Regions from separate parts of the Psychrobacter sp. CCUG 69069 genome, predicted to be linked through region 2. Evidence: predicted binding sites of a transcription regulator. Region 2 holds the regulator's gene; each other region holds the start of a gene.
The links. Region 2 encodes PhoB, which activates phosphate uptake and scavenging genes when phosphate is short. Its sites were predicted from a motif close to TGTCATNAANCTGTCATAA; they were not measured.

Region 1: a site for PhoB is predicted at 1,739-1,757, ahead of pstS (phosphate ABC transporter substrate-binding protein PstS). Genes of this name have one in related genera too.
Region 3: a site for PhoB is predicted at 2,350-2,368, ahead of DVY93_RS12445 (DNA translocase FtsK). Genes of this name have one in related genera too.
Region 4: a site for PhoB is predicted at 2,958-2,976, ahead of DVY93_RS01790 (inorganic phosphate transporter). Genes of this name have one in related genera too.

The regions. Positions count from the first base shown of each region.
Region 1 covers NZ_QQAI01000002.1:220,751-224,444, forward strand. The annotation lists gene pstC (phosphate ABC transporter permease subunit PstC) at 1-319, opposite strand, end outside; gene pstS (phosphate ABC transporter substrate-binding protein PstS) at 497-1,666, opposite strand; TPP riboswitch at 1,969-2,113, shown strand; gene thiC (phosphomethylpyrimidine synthase ThiC) at 2,361-3,694, shown strand, end outside.
Region 2 covers NZ_QQAI01000007.1:99,493-103,186, reverse strand. The annotation lists gene asd (archaetidylserine decarboxylase) at 1-566, opposite strand, end outside; gene dtd (D-aminoacyl-tRNA deacylase) at 679-1,134, shown strand; gene phoB (phosphate regulon transcriptional regulator PhoB) at 1,280-1,984, shown strand; gene phoR (phosphate regulon sensor histidine kinase PhoR) at 2,037-3,125, shown strand; gene DVY93_RS06680 (M23 family metallopeptidase) at 3,184-3,694, opposite strand, start outside.
Region 3 covers NZ_QQAI01000003.1:86,913-90,606, forward strand. The annotation lists gene aat (leucyl/phenylalanyl-tRNA--protein transferase) at 1-698, opposite strand, end outside; gene trxB (thioredoxin-disulfide reductase) at 699-1,721, opposite strand; gene DVY93_RS12445 (DNA translocase FtsK) at 2,420-3,694, shown strand, end outside.
Region 4 covers NZ_QQAI01000001.1:434,393-438,086, forward strand. The annotation lists gene DVY93_RS01785 (aminotransferase class I/II-fold pyridoxal phosphate-dependent enzyme) at 1-1,167, shown strand, start outside; gene DVY93_RS01790 (inorganic phosphate transporter) at 1,265-2,872, opposite strand; gene DVY93_RS01795 (ATPase) at 3,519-3,694, opposite strand, start outside.

The DNA of each region.
Region 1 (3,694 bases), on a different contig from region 2:
AGAACTTTGGGCACATCTCGGTCAAAAATATCGCGATACCAAAACTGATTGGCACAGCGATAACAATAGCAATAAAAGAGGTGACTAACGTGCCGTATATAGGCGCTAGTGCACCGTATTCATTGCCTACCGTATCCCAGTTATTACTGGTATAAAAGCCCAAGCCAAACTCTTGAATGCTCGGCCACGCCCCGATGATTAAGGAGACTAAAATGCCGCCTAAAGATAAAAGCACCAGTAGGGCAAAAGCCTTGGTAGCGTTGACAAACAGCGTGTCGTAACGTTTTTGTTTGGCCAGTTGGGACCTTAAGTCATTCATAAGTGTCTCAGCATTGAATAGAGTGAATTCAAAAAACCAGTGTGTTCATTCAGTTTTATGACAACAAACTTCAAATGTTCTTTAAATTTGCTGTGATAAAACCCCTCAAACCACTACCGAAGAATAGTGATTTGAGAGGAAAATGAGCAATTATTAACAATAGATAGAATAGTGAAGTTACTGCGCAGGCTTATATACCGGCTGTCCATCACTGCCCTTTACCTCGTTCCACTTTTCTTTGAATAAAGCCACGGCGGTATCAGAGAAAGGCACATAATCTAATGCCATAGCGTCATCATCGCCTTGGGTGTAGGCCCAATCAAAGAAGTTCAATACACCAGCGACCTGCTGTGGATTCTCTGGCTGCTTGTGCACCAAGATGAAGGTTGCAGCAGCGATTGGCCATGCTTGCTCAGTCTCAGAATTGGTGATGACTTTATAAAAGCCTTCTTGTTGTGACCAGTCGATATCACCCGCTGCGGCAAAAGTTTCTGCAGAGGGTTGTACGAAGTTGCCAGCTGCGTTTTTGAGAGCCGTGTGTGACATGTCGTTTTGCTTAGCGTAAGCGTATTCCACATAGCCGATCGAGTTTTTCATGCGGTTGACGTAGCTTGAAACGCCTTCATTACCTTTGCCGCCAGCACCAGTAGCAGACGTCGGCCATTTGACTGTCTTATCAACGCCAACCGTGTCGCTCCAGTCTGGTGAAACTTTGGCAAGGTAGTCAGTAAAGTTAAAAGTCGTACCTGAACCGTCTGAGCGGAATACGGTGGTAATCGCCGCATCAGGTAAGCTCAAATCTGGATTCAGTGCTTTGATGGCAGGGTCATTCCAGTTATTGATTTTACCCAAATAGATATTGGCTAAAGTTTCACCATCCAATTTCAGCTCGCCTGGCTCAACACCATCAATATTGACAATGGGTACCACGCCGCCGATGACCGTTGGGAATTGAATAAGACCCGCTTCATCCAGCTCTTCAGGTGTCAAAGGCGCATCAGACGCCCCAAAATCGACTGTTTTTGATTGAATTTGTTTGATACCACCAGAAGAACCGATTGACTGGTAGTTAACTTGACCACCAGTCGCAGCGTTGTAGTCGTAAGACCATTTGGCGTAGATAGGCTGCGGGAATGAAGCCCCTGCCCCAGTGATATTCATGGCGATATTTTCAGCAGACTTAAAACCTGTGCCAGCAGCAGGGGTTGCCTGAGTCTGAGTGGTGGTTTCCGTGGTTGTGACAGCGCTGCTATTATCAGCAGCTGGCTCTGACGTATCGGTCGATTTGTTACACGCCGTCAGTGCTAAGGTACAGCTGACGGCCACTGCTAATAACGAATAACGCATGTAGGACTCCTGAAGTTTAACAACGGTACAAAAAGGCATTGTGTGCGACATGGGAGCTATGTTGCCAAATCTTTATGACAGTTTAATGACAACCTCTTGAATCTTTCATGCGCTTTACATAATATTTGGATACCCTACCTACCGTCTATTCAAGTAGATCCTTGCCCTCACTGGTCACTCACTGGTTCTAAGGGCTTATAGTCGTAGAAACATCAAACTGCCAGTATAAAGCCTGACATTTCTGGCCAAATACCATTAGCCGTTAGGATAGAATTTTGCTAGTATGGAGAGGATTTACAACACTGACAGACTCGGGGTGCGGTGTAGCATTGGCCTACTTTATTAAACTTGCTTTCTTAAAGTAGTCGCCTTGATACATTCGCTGAGAGATCACCCGCCGAACCTGATGCGGTTAGTACCGACGCAGGGAAGTCTTAAGCACTTTGTTATTTATGACAAAGGACGCGTAGAAATACATTTGTATCATCACTACTGTCTTAATATGCGTAACGCATGTCCAGATACGAGAGAGGATATAAAGCTGCGTCCAATATTTGATGACCATCACCTGTGACGATATTTTTTGGTCGCAGCCGTGTACTCATAATATAAACTTGTCTAGATGATGGAGACTTGCCCCCGCAGCTACTGGCGGTGTTGCTTTTATTCAAAAACCAACACGCTAGGACAGCATATGACTATCTCAGACACCACCGCAATGACACAACAGGCTCAAACGCCTAACCCAGCCCATCACACACCGCTTACGTCAGAGTCCGCTGACGCCACCACTGTCAAATCAGACAAAAAAGCAGACGCTCTAAAAACGCCTGCCCACCGCGCGGCAAGTGACGCACGCTTCGAAGAAGACGCCCGCGACCTGCATCGTATCCTACCTGCCTCCCGTAAGGTCTATATCGAAGGCTCAAGACCTGATATCCAAGTACCCATGCGTGAAATCAGCTTGGCTGATACCCCTGTTGGCGGCACCGGTAACAAAGATGGCGAACATAACCCACCGTTTTATGTGTATGACACCTCAGGCGTCTATACCGATCCCAATGTTGATATTGACCTCACACGCGGACTGCCAAAGCTGCGTGAAAACTGGATAAATGAGCGCGGTGATACCGAACAACTAAGCGGGCTGTCTAGCTCATACGGGCAAGCGCGTGCTCGCGATATCAGTACGGCCAATCTAAGGTTTGCTCATATCGATAAACCACGTCGCGCTAAAACGGGCGACAGCTTGTCAGGAAATGTCACGCAAATGCACTACGCGCGTCGCGGCATCATCACTCCTGAGATGGAATATATCGCCATTCGCGAGACACAAAAGCAGCATGAGCTGACCGACATGCGCCAACATGATGGCGAGAGCTTTGGTGCCAACACACCAAAAATCATCACGCCTGAATTTGTACGCAGTGAAGTGGCTGCTGGACGCGCCATTATCCCAAACAATATCAATCACCCTGAATCCGAACCCATGATCATCGGACGCAATTTTTTGGTCAAAATCAATGCCAATATTGGCAACTCAGCGCTTGGCTCTTCTATCGATGAAGAAGTCTCAAAAATGACGTGGGCCACGCGTTGGGGCGCGGATACCATTATGGACTTATCAACGGGCAACCACATTCATGAAACCCGCGAATGGTTGATTCGTAACTCGCCAGTGCCGATTGGTACCGTACCGATTTATCAAGCATTAGAAAAAGTCGATGGCGTGGCAGAAGATCTGACGTGGGAAATATTTCGTGACACCTTGATTGAGCAGGCAGAGCAAGGAGTGGATTACTTCACCATTCATGCTGGCGTACTGCTGCGCTATGTGCCGCTCACTGCCAAACGCTTAACAGGTATCGTCTCACGCGGTGGCTCTATCATGGCACAGTGGTGCTTGGCCCATCATAAAGAGAGCTTTTTGTACACACATTTTGAAGACATTTGCGAGATCATGAAGCAGTATGACGTGGCGTTTAGCTTGGGTGATGGTCTGCGTCCCGGCTGCTTGCAAGACGCCAA
Region 2 (3,694 bases):
TGGGTATCAAACATACAGACCAGACGCTCATTACGCGCAAACAAGTCGGGCACGTTAGCAGCGGTGGTGGTATTGACAGAAAACAGCGTACCAGGCACATAGCGAGTCTTGGTCAATGTACCCGCAAATGGCATATGGACGCGGTGATAGTTACTGGGTGCTAGATAAACGGTCGCAAAACTCCCATCGGCAAAATAACGACCATCTTCGCTATCAGCCAGTAATTGCCCAACGTCATAATAGCGCCCTTTTGCTTGAAACACTTTATGGTCGTCAATCTGTCCTAGTTGAGAGATAATACCATCAGCAGGGCTGACAATGCCATCAGCCGTGCTGTCGATAGGGCGTGCATCTTCTTTTAACTCACGCGTAAAAAAATCATTGAAGCTCTCATAAGCGTTGAGACTTTGGCGCTCATACTCATCCAAGCTGACATTGTAGGCTTTGGCAAAGCTACGAATAAAGGTACGTTTGACATAAGGATGACGGCTGGCGGCCAAACGCCCTGCGACTTTACTCAGCTGCTGCTGCGGGACAAGCTGTTGTAAGGTGGTGAATAAATTCATAATAAGGCTACCAAAATAAAGTTTAGTGTAATCATTAATAGGCAAGTGAATGGCTATATTTTATCATGGACAGCCGTGTATTGTATGACCATAATCTGTAAGGAATCAGTAAATGAAAGCACTTATACAACGAGTACACTGTGCTAGTGTCACCGTCGATGAGCATTGTGTGGGTAGCATCGAGCAGGGGGTATTGGCGTACATTGGCTTGGGTCCCGATGATACTCTCCAAACCGCGCAGCGCATGATTGATAAAATCCTGACGTATCGTATTTTTGAGAATGACGACGATCCTGCCAAATACGGTAAACTGGATAAAAATATCCAGCAAGTGGGTGGTGGATTGTTATTGGTGTCACAATTTACCTTGATGGCAAAAACAGACAAAGGTCGCCGTCCTGACTTTGGCGGGGCAATGCCACCTCATGCGGCACAGGTCTTATTTGCTCAATTGGTCGAGTACGCAAAGACTCAGCATTCTACCGTTGCTACTGGTCAGTTTGGCGCTGACATGCAAATTGAGAGTATCAATGATGGACCGATAAACTTTTTATTAGATATAAATTAAACCACCGCAGTGCTTTAGAGCATGAGAAATTTAAACAATCATTGTCATTAAGCTGTCACAATTAATCCGTTTAATAGATAGAAGCTGACGAGTATGTATTGTCTTTTCACCTGCTAAACTTTGTCCTCTAACACTGAGATGCCACATGTACAATGAGCAAATTTTGATTGTTGAAGATGAACCTGCCATTCGTGAGATGGTCGTCATGACATTGGAGATGGCTGGATTTGATAGCCTGCAAGCCGCTGATGTGTCCGAGGCGCACCAGCAAGTGGTTGACCACAGGCCTGCGCTGATTTTGTTGGATTGGATGCTACCTGGCGATAAAAGTGGTGTGGATTTTTGTCGCATGCTCAAAAACGATGAGTTGCTCTCTGAGATACCAGTGATCATGCTAACTGCCAAAAGCGAAGAAGACAGCAAAGTGCATGGCCTCGATGCGGGCGCCGATGATTATATGACCAAGCCTTTTTCTACTCGTGAATTGGTCTCTAGAATCAAAGCGGTATTACGTCGTAGTAATGCACTCAGTAGCGACAAGTCTATCGAAATCGGAAAACTAAGCTTAGATCCAAAAAGTCAGCGTGTGACCGCTGCAGGTAGAGTCATTGACGTTGGACCTACTGAATATCGATTATTGGCGTTTTTTATGAGTCATCCAGAGCGTGCTTATACGCGCACACAGTTGCTGGATCAAGTATGGGGCGGCAATGTTTATATTGAAGACAGAACCATTGATGTCCATATCAAGCGTTTGCGTACATTGCTGCGCCCTCACGATTGCGATACTTTGATACAGACTGTACGCGGTACAGGCTATCGACTTTCTAGCCTTATTGAGCCAAATTAAACTGGTATAAGCCATGTTAATCTAAGGCAATGGATAGTGGTAAGGATGAGAAATGGACAAGATGGCACCCATACAAAATAAGCAAAATACATTAGAGTCGATCTCCCAGCAGAATACAGCGGAGCAACTGCAAAAAATCAGAAGCGCACTACGAGCACTACGAGATGCGGTGATTTTGCTCAATGATAACGATGGTCTAGAGTGGTGGAATCAAGCGGCGCAAGATTTGCTATCGTTGCAGCCCATTGATAAAGGTCAAAGTATTTTTGATTACATTACGGTACCTGAATTTCGGCAGTATTATAAAAACACCACGTTGCCCAACGACGGTGTGCATCTCGAGTCGTGGCGTGATCCCAGTCGTTATTTAAAATGTGAGATCACGCCTTTTGGAGATGAGAAACTGCTGTTTATTTATGATGTGACCCGCTTGCGGCATTTAGAGCAAATGCGTCAAGACTTTGTGGCCAATGTCTCGCATGAGTTGCGCACACCATTGACCGTGATGATGGGTTATCTAGAAAACTTTTCAGATCAGCCAGATATGCCACCGAAGTGGCGGCGCGGCTTTGAGCTGATGACCCAGCAGACTGCGCGTATGAATAGAATTGTAAATGACTTACTGCTGTTGTCTAAGATAGAGATTGAAGAGTCTCACGAGCTCAATTACATAAATATGACCAAGCTGTTGACCAATATCTATGACGATGCGCAGGCTTACAATCAAGCCTACAAACACATCATTCATCTGCATATAGACACTTATGATGGGCTATATGGGTCAGAGATGTATTTGAACAGTGCGTTGTCCAACTTGGTGATTAATGCGATCAAATACACACCGAAAGGTGGCAATATTACCATCAGTTGGACGCGGACGGCGAATGGTTGTCGATTTGCTGTCGAAGATGATGGCCTTGGTATCGCACCTCAGCACATTGCCCGTTTGACAGAGCGCTTTTATCGTATCGATAAAGGTCGCAGCCGTGCGACAGGCGGTACGGGGTTAGGGTTAGCCATTGTAAAGCACGTCTTGCACCAGCATGAAGCACACTTGCAGATTGACTCAGTAGAAGGGGAGGGTTCGACATTTAGCGCGGTGTTCCCAGCAGCTTGTGTGCGCTCTGCGTCTACGGATTAAGGATACGCGTTCTATTAATAAGCGGTCTTTGAACGTGCTAAACAGTGCGTTGCAAACGCTACTCTTTTTGCAAAAGCGGATAAGGGTTAACCGCGCTACCATTAATATAAATGCCGTAATGCACATGGGGCGGTGTGCCTTTTGCGTTGCCGCTGTCACCCACATAACCGATCACCTCGCCTTGGTTGACCCAGTCATTGGGAGCGATGTCGGCATAGTCTTCTAAATGCGCATAATAGTGCCCTGCACCGCCCGGCCCTACGACCACGACCACACGACCACCTAAATTATTCTCGCCAACTTTGCTGACGATACCTTGGGTTGTCGACTGGATAGGGGTGTGGCGAGGTGCAAAAATATCGATGCCTTCGTGGGAGCGCCCTTGACTACGCGCTGCGCCCCAAGTGTCTGTCAGGTTTTGCTCTGGGAGTGGGCTGGGTAAGCTATTCTCTGTGGGCAGCGCTTGTTGCAATAGACTCAGCTGCTGCCATTTGGCGACCACAAATGACTGGGTTTGCTGGCTAATGCTCGGTAGCAGTTTGTCCAAGACAAATAATAGCGCTAGCAGT
Region 3 (3,694 bases), on a different contig from region 2:
AGGGTACCCAGTTGATTGAGAAAATCCACTCGCGGTAAGGTGATGGCGCCTAAGCTCATAAGATGGTCATTTGGAAGCTGACAGTCAACGAGCCCTACATGGCTTTGTTCGCACAAACGCATCAATCCCCAAAACGCCAGTTTTGAGGCGTTAGAGGCGCGGTGAAACATGGATTCGCCAAAATACACGTTGCCTATTTTTAATCCATAAAGCCCGCCGATCAGCTGTCCTTTATCATCCCAAACCTCGATACTGTGGGCAAAGCCTTGAGAATGCAGCTCAGTGTACGCTGCAATCATCTCTTCATGAATCCATGTATGCTCGCCCTCAGGTAGTCCGTCGCTACGGGGTAAACTACAAGCATGGATCACCTCAGCAAAAGCGTGGTTTAGGGTCAGCTGCCACCGTGCGCGACTGGCTTGCTTACGCAGAGACTTACTCGGCTGATAGTCCCTTGGCACCATCACACATCTTGGTTCAGGACACCACCAAGCGATGGGCTCATCTTCATTAAACCAAGGAAACAGCCCCTGCGCATAGGCAGAAATCAGGGTGTCGGGCGCTAAGTCCCCACCCATAGCGACGATACCAAGCCCCTCAGGATCGATAGACGTAGGATCAGGAAAGTCATAACGCCCAAGACTCTTTAGAGCCTCAGGCGTGATGGGATGATCATTATACTGTGATAAGTTAGCCATTTAGTCTTCTTGATCAGCAGTCAACGTTGACGCATACGTGTGATCAGACGCATTGGCTTCCCCAATGGCGTCCAAATATTTCTCTGCATCAAGCGCTGCCATACAGCCCGTACCAGCAGAAGTAATGGCCTGACGATACACATGGTCTGCGACGTCACCGGCTGCAAATACCCCTGCCATACTGGTTTGGGTGGCATTACCATTTAAGCCGCTGTTGACGATAAGGTAGCCATCTTTCATATCGAGCTGACCTTTGAACAAATCAGTGTTGGGCTTGTGACCGATGGCAACAAACATGCCCATCGCTTCTAGTGTTTTGGTGCTACCATCTAGCGTAGACTCGATGACCACGCCATTAACGCCCATGTCATCGCCGACCACTTCTTTTACTTGATGGTTCCATTCGATTTTGACATTACCATTTTTGGCTTTTTCAAATAACTTGTCCTGTAGGATTTTTTCAGAACGCAAGCTGTCACGGCGATGGACTAGTGTGACCTCAGAAGCAATGTTAGAAAGGTACAACGCTTCTTCGACGGCGGTATTACCACCGCCAATGACGGCGACTTTTTGGTCTTTATAAAAGAAACCATCACAAGTGGCACAAGCTGATACGCCCAAACCTTTAAATTTGGTTTCAGACTCTAGGCCCAAGTATTGAGCAGATGCCCCTGTTGAGATAATCAAGGCATCACAAGTGTAGTCGCCGTTGTTACCTGATAGCTGAAAAGGACGCTCATTCAAATTCACGTCATTGATATGATCATAGACCAATTCAGTACCGAAGCGTTCGGCGTGGGCTTTCATACGCTCCATTAAAGCAGGCCCCGTTAAATCATGAGCGTCGCCTGGCCAGTTATCGACTTCGGTGGTGGTCGTTAATTGTCCACCCACTTCCATACCTGTGATCATGACAGGCTTGAGATTGGCACGTGCCGCATAGACGGCAGCGGAGTAACCGGCTGGGCCTGATCCTAAAATAATGAGCTTTTCGTGACGTGGAGCTGTAGTGGCAGATACCATGAGTTGTTCCTTGCTAAAAATAAGAATGAAAAATGTGAGTTATTAGTAGAATAAAAGATACTCTTCAAAAGTTGTGACGAATATGGTTTTTCTAATTGCTGTGTGATAATAACATAAGGGCATATGGCAAAAAGTGCAAGTTTGCTAAAACAAACACAGGTATCATTAGAATTAAAGCATGTGGGTCTTGAAAGAGGATTTTGAAACATAGCTAACAGGATAGTGGCTATGTTATATAGTCAATTCTAAATAAAACAGATACATCATATTCTGACGTGGAACTGGAATAAATTTTTCTGGCGTGCTTGCCTGCGCAGACAGAGGCTGCAAAAAATTCAACCAGTCCCACTGTATCGCTTTTATACTGAACTCACGATAGGTTTACGAAAAATTGTTAAAGTATCCTGTCAGCGGTTTTGACGAGCAGCTCGTGTTTTGTGTCTAAATCGTATATTGGCTTACTTTCTTGCACGCTTTCTTTAGAAGACTGTCGCCACTGTACCTATGTATTTGTTATTATAAGAAGTTATGCCAAGTGTGGTCGTGTCTAAAAAATAACGGTTATCCATCGTTGTTAGGAGGGATAATGGCCTTTAAACACTTAGCCAGGTATATTTATGTCAGCACTTTATGTCAGCATGATTAGGCTTAGTCATGCGCAGACGACCATTTAGTATTAATAACAAGGCAGATCTTACGTGATATCAGCACCGCTTATTGAGTATTTAAAAAAGGGAATATTTACCCTCCTTGGGTTGATACTGGCCGTTTACCTGTTTGTCATTTTGATGACGTACACAGGCAATGATCCTAGCTGGTCGCACATCAGTAGTGATATGACGACGATTAATAATATGGGCGGTGAAACTGGGGCGTGGTTGTCTGATTTGCTCTATAGCTTCTTTGGTTTTGGCGCATGGTGGATTCTGGCGTTTGTGGTTTATGAGTCTATTCTTATTTGGTGGGACAATAAGCCAACGTTTTGGCTCATGCGCTTGGTTGCTTATGTGTTTTTATTATTAAGTGCCAGTGCTTTATTTGCCCAGTTTGTGTCTTTGATCCAGCAGATTACCAATCCCGCATCGACTGAGCTTGAAGGTGTGGCGGGTGGTATTATCGGCCTTGAATTACAAGTGCGTTTGGCGCAGCTGTTATCACAGTGGGGGAGTGCGCTTTTCTTGGCAGTATTTGTCATTATTACCGCCACCTTTGCCTTTAACATTCATTGGCTGACGATCTATCGCAAGGTTACGGCGCTATCATGGCTCGGTGCTGGTGTAAAAAATAAAGACAGGGACAATACCTTAGCCACGCCAGAAAATAACGCTTCCGAGAACGATGATGAAAGTACAGTAAAAGATCATACAAAAAAAGAGGCGTCAGAGTACGAACAATTACCACTTGAGCTACAGACAGCGGATCATGCTAAAACAGTAGATAACAGCGGTCGGTTCAGCAATGCGTTGTCAGATTTTTTAGTAAACTCTGGGCTTGCTGATAGTGTGAAAGCGTCCATGGCGACAGCGACACAAGCTACTACCTCTGATCAAACCGCTGTGTCTAGTAATGGAAAAAGCGATTATTTAAACACAGTAGCCATGACCCCTAGCGGCACTATGGCTCGTGATATGACGACCAGTGGTACTACGGACAGTACTACCGCCCCCACGAACACCTCGGCGTCATCGAGTTCTACTATGATGCCTGTGCGTAAAGTGGAACCAAGCTTTGCGTGGAATGACGCCAGTACCGTCGATGATTTGTTAGCAAGCGAGCAAACGAGTTATAGCGCTCGTCGTGTGAATCGCGCCGATGCTGACACTTTAGTTTCTAATGATACCGACCTTGAATCAACAAATGAAGCTGCCCTAGCGTCCACACTCACCCCAGAGGCAGAGCTGGCATCGGCTCAATCAGCTGTGAATCCACAGACAAACACTATTCAGCCATCAGTTGATGATTTGGCATACAGT
Region 4 (3,694 bases), on a different contig from region 2:
CAGACCGCTAATAGAATGGAGGCAGAAGGTAAACGTATATTAAAACTTAACGTCGGTAATCCCGCCCCCTTTGGTCTAGAAGCGCCTCATGAGATTTTGCGTGATGTGACCATGAATTTGTCTGAAGCCACAGGATATTCTGACTCGCAAGGGATTTTTTCAGCGCGTAAGGCGGTATTGCAGTATTACCAATCAAAGGGGTTGTTGTCAGCGGTCGATGTCCGTGATGTTTATTTGGGTAATGGGGTCTCTGAGCTGATTGTGATGACCATGCAGGCTTTGATGAACGATGGTGATGAAGTGTTGATTCCGATGCCAGACTACCCGCTTTGGACAGCAGCGGCCAATCTATCGGGTGGTACAGCGGTACATTATCGCTGTAATGAAGACGACAACTGGCACCCTGATATCGAAGATATCAAATCTAAAATCACCGATAAAACCAAGGGTATTGTGGTCATTAACCCCAATAATCCAACGGGTGCCCTTTATAGCGATGACGTACTCCGACAGATTATTGAAGTCGCTAAAGAGCATGACTTAATCATCATGGCCGATGAGATTTACGATCGCATTCTTTATGATGATATGGCCCACACACCAATGAGTACCTTAACCGACGATGTGCTTGTCCTCTCCTACAATGGTTTGTCAAAATCGCACCGTATCGCTGGGTTTCGCGCGGGCTGGATGATGGTGTCAGGTCGCAAGCAACACGCGGCCGACTTTATTGAGGGCTTAGATATGCTGGCCTCTATGCGTCTGTGTTCCAACGTTCAGGGTCAATATGCCATCCAAACGGCGATGGGTGGCTACCAAAGCATGAAGGATTTGACGTCTCAAAAAGGTCGCCTGTATAAGCAGCGCGAAATGGCAGTATCACGCCTTAATGCCATCAAAGGTATTTCTTGCACCATGCCGCAAGGCGCGTTTTACTGCTTTCCCAAGATGGACCCTGAGGTTTACCCTATTGAAGACGACATGGACTTTATGATGGATTTGCTGATTGAAGAAAACGTCTTAATGGTACAAGGCACAGGATTTAACTGGGACAAGCCCGATCATTTCCGCTTGGTCTTTTTACCAAACCTTCATGATTTAGAAGATGCAATGGATCGTTTAGACCGCTTCTTTGCCAAAAAACGCCAACAATTTGGTACCGATTAAACGTGAAACTGACATAAAAAAACGCTTATCGGTATGATGCCGATAAGCGTTTTTGTGGTATTCAGTTAGCCCATAAATCTATGGGATGCTGCGTTTTTTAAAAGATCTGCTTGAGTACGACATAACTGATTGCAGACATGGTAGCGGCTGCAGGAAGCGTAATCACCCAAGCTAAGCCGATTGGCTTCATCAGTGCCCAGTTGGTATCTCTATTAACAATACCGATGCCCAGTACTGCGCCAACTAATGTGTGAGTACTCGACACTGGCAGACCCATCGTCGATGCTCCCATAACGACAGCAGCAGCCGCCAGTTCAGCTGAGAAGCCGGAAGCTGGATGCATCTTCGCTAGATTGGTACCCACCGTCTGAATCACTTCTTTACCGATGAACCAAAGACCGACGATCAGTGCCACACCAAAGGTCAACATGACAGCGGGAGGAACGGCAGCTTGTGAAGCGATCTCATTGGTACGAATAACGTCCATAATGGCTGCAAAAGGACCAACGGCATTGGCAATGTCATTCGACCCATGACTAAACGCAAAGGCTGAGGCGGTAAAGACCTGCATCCAGCTAAACATAATAAAAGTCGCCTTAGTAAGGTCTTCTTTATGTTTACCACGGATAGTCTTGGTGTAGATAAAGGTAGCCAGCCAAACCAGCGCAGCAATCATCCCCATGATCAAAAAACCCTGCAACGTCGTCAGATTGTTATTGACGTTTTTGAGCCCTTTAAACACGACTAGAGAAGTCATGACCGCCCCGCCCAATGCTGCAATGATAGGCACCCATTGCTTCAGGGCTTTTAGGGTATCAAGGTTAGTGCGCTCGTTCTCGATTTCATAAAGCTTTTTATAATAGTCAGTTTCTAGGTCTTCAACGACGCAGTCATCGTCTTTATAAATCTCTTGATCGCGTAACATGGCGGACGTATAGGCCAGTTGTTCTGACTCTGTCAACCCATCCAAAAACTCTTTATGATTTTGTTTTAAGACTTTTTTATTGGCTTTTAGCTCACCAATATGCGCCTCTGTTCTATCATTATACTCAATGATGTTTTTCTTAATTTGTCCGTACAGCACATAGGCCAATACACCACCCAATAGTGGCGACAATACCCAAGAAATAGCGATGGTGCCAATGGTGCCCCAATCAACGGTAGAAAACGCTGTAGCGCTCCCGCCCAAATCAAACCCTAGAACGATAGAACTACCAACGACCCCGCCGATAATAGAGTGGGTGGTCGATACCGGCAACCCCTTGCGCGTAGCAAACAGCAGCCAAAACGCGGCCGCAATAAGCGCTGAAAGCATGACATAAATAAACTGATTGGGTGTGACTGACAAACCATCTAAATCAACGATACCTTTACGAATCGTGTCGGTCACCTCACCACCTGCCAATACGGCCCCCGATACCTCAAATATCGCTGCCACCCCTAATGCTTGAGGAATGGTTAATGTGCCTGCACCGACTGACGTACCAAAAGAGTTGGCGACATCGTTACCACCAATATTGAATGCCATAAAGACACCAAAAGCGGTTGCTACAATAAATAGCGTCGTCTGTTGACGCATTGTGTAATCTAGACCCCACCACAAAAAGTAGGCGGTCATCGCAATCAGTAAAATGGCAAAAAATAGATTTACTCTCATAGAGCCGATTGATTTGGTCGACTCTGTAGAACTGCTGCTAATACCCATACGTTGATACGTCCTGCGTAAGCTGATTGAAATTATATGCGGTTGATGACATGGCGTTGCTATTGATACTGCTGATTATGGCATGTGACATTAAGATGGCGTATAGCAAACGCGCAACGTGCTTTTTAAATAGTGTCTTTTCTCACGACTGTTTTGATGTCCTACCCGTGCGCTCTTAGCTACTCTTTAACATTTGATTTTACTGATAGGCAGCAGATAGCGTAAAAAAACATCATTCAACATGTCACAAAGCCGCAAGTGCTATTGCCAAATCATCTGATTACAGCATCTTGCGGCTTAGATTTTTTATAGTGATAATTTTGGTATTGATAACTGGCACTGTAACAAGCTTTGTTCAAGTTGTTAAGACATGCGTGTTTAACGACAAGCATACTCTGCTTGCTAAGTGGGTTTAGTACTTAGTAGAAGCCAATAACGCGCCTATTATATTAAATATAAACACATAATGCATGATGATATTGCGATATTTGTAACTGCCCGTGTGTGACCCAGATAATACCGTGGCTCCACTCTCTATGAAATGCTCATGGAATAGAGTTTTTGCATAGACTCTTGGGACGTTAATTACTCGTTTTTTTTATGAAATTGTATAAATCACTACAAGCATTTACTCATCCATAGTGCGTTAGCTTTCATGCGCTGCAGATAGTTGCTTAATCGCATGGTCTAAAACCTCTAAACGTGCCTGACGTTTTTCATTGGTTGCTATGACGCACCAAGGGGCATTTTTTGTATCGGTACGTGCCAGCATGTCAGCTGCTGATTGCACATACTCTGACCACTTATCACGATTACGCCAAT